Variovorax paradoxus: one gene and its partner. The protein of the gene in region 2 interacts with the protein of the main gene of each other region in a pairwise test. Links are inferred from orthologs where the notes say so. Each region holds a gene or a part of one and is shown on either strand. Other genes may lie near its edges.

The links. Proteins that work in one complex are often made in the same cells at the same time.
Region 1: the proteins of ftsB (region 2) and ftsL interact in binary tests that used the Escherichia coli proteins (3 or more experiments, as listed by UniProt). The link is inferred for Variovorax paradoxus from one-to-one orthologs.

What each region holds. Positions count from the first base shown.
Region 1 is NZ_CP045644.1:496,363-499,155, reverse strand. It holds ftsL (cell division protein FtsL), read left to right. Parts: upstream 1-1,121; coding sequence 1,122-1,466; downstream 1,467-2,793. Other genes in the region: GFK26_RS02180 (peptidoglycan D,D-transpeptidase FtsI family protein), read left to right, coding at 1,463-2,793; rsmH (16S rRNA (cytosine(1402)-N(4))-methyltransferase RsmH), read left to right, coding at 196-1,119; mraZ (division/cell wall cluster transcriptional repressor MraZ), read left to right, coding at 1-187. UniProt on the Escherichia coli protein: Essential cell division protein. May link together the upstream cell division proteins, which are predominantly cytoplasmic, with the downstream cell division proteins, which are predominantly periplasmic.
Region 2 is NZ_CP045644.1:6,281,544-6,284,264, forward strand. It holds ftsB (cell division protein FtsB), read left to right. Parts: upstream 1-1,082; coding sequence 1,083-1,361; downstream 1,362-2,721. Other genes in the region: eno (phosphopyruvate hydratase), read left to right, coding at 1-1,067; pnuC (nicotinamide riboside transporter PnuC), read left to right, coding at 1,524-2,156; GFK26_RS29025 (AAA family ATPase), read left to right, coding at 2,153-2,721. UniProt on the Escherichia coli protein: Essential cell division protein. May link together the upstream cell division proteins, which are predominantly cytoplasmic, with the downstream cell division proteins, which are predominantly periplasmic.

The DNA.
Region 1 (2,793 bases), 5.8 Mb from region 2 along the record:
GATGGACGGCACCGGCCGCGTGCTGGTGTCGCCCGAGCTGCGCGCCGCCACCGGCATCAACCGCGAAACGCTGCTGCTGGGCATGGGCAACCACTTCGAGCTCTGGGACAAGGCGACCTACGAGGCCAAGGAGGCCGAGGCCACCCAGGGCGAGATGCCGGATGTGTTTCAGGACTTCGCGTTCTGAGGAGCCCCGTGAACACCCCCCTGACCCACACGACCGTCTTGTTGAACGAGGCGGTGGAAGCACTTCTTTCCGGCAGCGCGGCAGCCACGGGCACGTACGTGGATGCCACCTTCGGACGCGGGGGGCATGCGCGCGCCATCCTCGCGCGGCTGGCGCCGGAAGGCAGGCTCATCGCATTCGACAAGGATGCGGAAGCAGTGGCCGAAGCAGCGCGCATCTCGGATGCGCGTTTTTCTATCCGCCACCAGGGATTCCGCTCGCTGGGCGAATTGCCCGACGCCAGCGTCAACGGCCTGCTGATGGACCTGGGCGTGAGTTCGCCGCAAATCGACAACCCGGTGCGCGGCTTCAGTTTTCGTTTCGACGGTCCGCTCGACATGCGCATGGACACCACGCGCGGCGAGAGCGTGGCCGAGTGGCTGGCAACGGCCGAACTTCAACAAATTGCAGAGGTGATCCGTGACTATGGCGAAGAACGGTTTGCTGTTCAGATTGCAAAGGCGATTGTTGCTCGCAGACAAGAACGGGGCGCAATTTCAACCACCACCGAACTGGCCGAGCTCGTGGCTGGCACGGTCAAAACCCGCGAGCAGGGCCAGAACCCTGCAACGCGCACATTTCAGGCTTTTCGGATTTTCATCAACGCCGAGCTTGAGGAGCTGCAACAAGCGCTAGAAGCCAGCCTGTCGGTGCTCGCGCCCGGCGGCCGGCTCGCGGTAATCAGCTTCCATTCGCTCGAAGACCGCATCGTCAAGCAGTTCATCGCCAAGCACTCGAAGGAGGTCTACGACCGCCGCGCGCCCTTCGCTGCGCCCAAGGTGATGAAGCTGCACGCGCTCGAGCGCATCAAGCCGTCCGAAGAAGAAGTGCGCGGCAACCCGCGCTCGCGCAGCGCCATCCTTCGGGTGGCCGAACGCACGGAAGCCGGGTAGCCATGGCGCGGATCAACCTGCTCCTTCTGCTGGCCGTCATTGCGACGGCTTTGTACCTTGTGCACACCCAGTACCAGTCGCGCCAGCTCTACACGGAGTTCGACCGCGCCCAGCAGGAGACGCGCAAGCTCGAAACCGAGCATGACCGCCTGCAGGTGGAAAAGCGCGCCCAGGCCACGCCGCTGCGCGTGGAGAAGCTCGCCAAGGAACAGCTGCAGATGCGCACGGCCTCGCCGGCCATCACCCAGTACGTGCGCCCCGACGGCTCGGTGATCCCGGCCATCGCACCGCTGCCGCCCACCACGCCGCCCAAGCCCGGCGCCGCCACCGCGAGGCCCACCCGATGAGCCGCGGCAACCGCAGCGTGCGCTACACCACCAGCCCCTTGCTCGCGAGCAAGACGCCGGTGTGGCGCAGCAAGTTCATCGTCGCCGGCATCGCCTTCGGCTTCGTCATGCTGGCGGGGCGGGCCGCGTACGTGCAGGTCTTCAACAACAGCTTCTTCCAGCGCCAGGGCGAGGTGCGTTTTGCGCGCACGCTGGAGCTGCCGGCCAACCGCGGCCGCATCCTCGACCGCAACGGGCTCATCCTCGCGTCCAGCGTGGTGGCGCCCAGCATCTGGGCCATTCCCGAAGACGTGGAGCGCGACGACCCCGAGGTGCGCGCCAAGCTCAAGCAGGTGGCCAGGCTGCTCGGCATGCCGCAGAAGGACTTCGACAAGAAGCTCGAAGACGAAGACAAGACCTTCGTCTGGATCAAGCGCCAGGTCGACGAGCCCATTGCCAAGCAGATCGCGGCGCTCAACCTCAAGGGCATCTACCAGCGCAAGGAATACAAGCGCCAGTACCCCGAGGGCGAGGCCGCGGCGCACGTGGTGGGTTTCACCAACGTGGAAGACAACGGCCAGGAAGGCATCGAGCTGGCGTTCAACAAGGAGCTGGCCGGCAAGGCCGGTTCGCGCCGCGTCATCAAGGACCGGCTGGGCCGCGTCGTCGAAGGCGTGGGCGAGCAGGTGCCGCCGGTCGAGGGCCAGGACATCCAGCTCAGCGTCGACAGCAAGGTGCAGTTCTTCGCCTACCAGAAGCTGCGCGACGCCGTCACGGCGCGCAAGGCCAAGGCCGGCAGCGTGGTGGTGCTCGACAGCACCACCGGCGAGGTGCTGGCATTGGCCAACTACCCGAGCTACGTGCCCGACAAGCGCCAGAACCTCACGGGCGAGCAGCTGCGCAACCGCGCGCTCACCGACACCTTCGAGCCCGGCTCGACCATGAAGCCCATCACCGTGGCGATGGCGCTGGAGGCCGGGCGCGTGAAGCCGTCGACCATCATCGACACCGCACCTGGCCGCTACCAGTTGGGCGGCTTCACCATCAGCGACACCCACAACTACGGGGCGCTGACGGTCGAGGGCGTGATCCAGAAGTCGAGCAACGTGGGCGCGCTCAAGATCGCCCAGAAGATGACGCCCCACGAGATGTGGGACACCTACACCGCCCTCGGCTACGGCCAGAAGCCGCAGATCCAGTTCCCCGGTGCCGTGACGGGCCGGCTGCGCCCGTGGAAGACCTGGAAGCCGGTCGAGCAGGCCACCATGGCCTACGGCTACGGCCTGTCGGCCTCGCTGTTCCAGATGGCGCATTCGTACACCTCGTTCGCGCACGACGGCTCCATCAT
Region 2 (2,721 bases):
CCGAGATCTCGGAAGCCGTGCTGGGCCTGGACGCCAGCGAACAGGCCTTCCTCGATCGCACGATGATCGACCTGGACGGCACCGACAACAAGGCCCGCCTGGGCGCCAACGCCACGCTCGCCGTGTCGATGGCCGTGGCCCGCGCCGCGGCCGAAGAGTCGGGCCTGCCCCTGTACCGTTATTTCGGCGGCATGGGCGGCATGCAGCTGCCGGTGCCGATGATGAACGTCATCAACGGCGGCGCGCACGCCAACAACAGCCTCGACCTGCAAGAGTTCATGATCATCCCCGTGGGCGCCAAGAGCTTCCGCGAGGCCGTGCGTTACGGCGCCGAAGTGTTCCACGCCCTGAAGAAGATCCTGGGCGACCGCGGCATCAGCACGGCGGTGGGCGACGAAGGCGGCTTCGCCCCCAGCGTCGAGAGCCACGAAGCAGCCATCCAGCTCATCCTGGAAGCCATCGACAAGGCCGGCTACACCGCCGGCGAACAGATCGCCCTGGGCCTGGACTGCGCGGCCAGCGAGTTCTACAAGGACGGCAAGTACGTGCTGTCGGGCGAAAACCTCTCGCTGTCGGCCGAAAGCTGGACCGACATGCTCGCGACCTGGGTCGACAAGTACCCGATCATCAGCATCGAAGACGGCATGCACGAAGGCGACTGGGACGGCTGGAAGCACCTGACCGAACGCCTGGGCAAGCGCGTGCAGTTGGTGGGCGACGACCTGTTCGTCACCAACACCAAGATCCTGCAAGAGGGCATCGACAAGGGCATCGCCAACTCGATCCTGATCAAGATCAACCAGATCGGCACGCTGACCGAGACCTTCGCCGCCATCGAGATGGCCAAGCGCGCGGGCTACACGGCCGTCATTTCGCACCGCTCGGGCGAAACCGAAGACAGCACCATTGCCGACATCGCCGTGGGCACCAACGCCGGCCAGATCAAGACCGGCTCGCTGTCGCGTTCGGACCGCATCGCCAAGTACAACCAGCTGCTGCGCATCGAAGAAGACCTCGGCGACATCGCCGTCTACCCGGGCCGCGGCGCGTTCTACAACCTCAAGTAGCGCCTCGCAGCCTGCATGCGCGCGCGCTTCGTCCCTCCTCTCATCCTGGTGCTGCTGCTGGTCATCCTGCAGTGGCAGCTGTGGAACGGGCGCGGCAGCGTGCGCGAGGTCGCCCAGTTGAGAACCCAACTGGCCGACCAGAAGGACGCCAACGCCAAGGCCGCCCTCAACAACGAGCGGCTCGCGTCCGAGGTCAATGACCTGAAAGACGGCCTCGAGATGGTCGAGGAACGCGCCCGCGCGGAACTCGGCATGGTCAAACCGAACGAAGTCTTCGTGCAGATCGCAAGGTAATCGGATGACCCCCAGTCTCCGCGCACTTCGTGTCGCTTCGCCAACCCCCTTCCAGGGGGCGACACCAGCGGCCCGGCAAAGCCGGTTCCACGGTGTCCCACGACCAGACTGTGTGAGGTTCACAGAGCGCTCCGAAAGACGCACAGCCTCGGCGTGAACCTCATCCCCGAGTTCCTCTCGGCCTCCGCCTTTGCGCTGTGGGGCTCTCCCGTCACCTGGCTCGAACTCGTCGCCGCCGTGCTCGCGCTCGCGATGGTTGGCTGCAACATGCGCGAGATCCACTGGGGCTGGCCGCTGGCCATCGTCAGCTCGCTGCTCTACATGGTGGTGTTCGCCAACGCGCGCATCTACGGCGACGCCTCGCTTCAAGTCTTCTTCGCCTTCGTCGCCCTGTGGGGCTGGGCGCAATGGCTGCGCGGCTTTCGCGCCGACGGCAGCGCCTTGCGGGTCAGCCGGCTGTCGCCGCGCGGCTCCGCGTATGCCCTCGTGGCCTGCGCCATCGCGTGGCCCGTGGTCGCCCTCTTCCTGCGCCGCTTCACCAACACCGACGTGCCCTGGTGGGACGGCTTTGTCACCGGCCTGAGCCTGGTCGGGCAGTTTTTGCTCGGGCGCAAGTTCATCGAGAACTGGCTCGTGTGGCTGGCCGTGAACGTGGTCAGCGTGGGCCTGTTCATCCACAAGGGCCTGTGGCTCACGACGGCGCTGTACGCGGTGTTCGCCGTGCTCAGCGTGGCCGGCTTCCTGGCATGGCAGCGACGCCTGCCGAAGGCCACCACGAAGGCGGTGCCCGCATGACACCGAACCTGCCGACCGGCTGCGTCATCGCGCTCGTGGGCGCCGAGAGCACCGGCAAGACCGAGCTCTCGCGCGCCATCGCGCAGCGCCTGCAAGACCGCGGCACGACCGTCACGCTCGTGGGCGAGTACCTGCGCGAATGGTGCGAACGCGAAGGCCGCACGCCGCGCCCCGACGAGCAGCAGGCCATCGCCGACGAACAGATGCGCCGCATCGACGCCGCTGCCGCCACGGGCGTGGTGGTGGCCGACACCACGGCGCTCATGACAGCCGTCTACAGCGAGCAGCTGTTCGCCGACACCTCGCTCTACGACAGCGCCCTGGCCGCGCAGCGGCGCTACGCCATCACCTTGCTCACCGCGCTCGACCTGCCCTGGGTGGCCGACGACATGCGCGACGGTCCTCATGCGCGCCAGCCGACCGACACGCTGGTGCGCGCCGCGCTCTCGCGCGCAGGGCTTTCGTATGCGGTGGTACACGGCAGCGGCGGCGAGCGGCTGGCGAACGCATGGAATGCGATCAACACCATCGCCGGCAACGAAGGCCGGGCCCGCACGCGCACCCG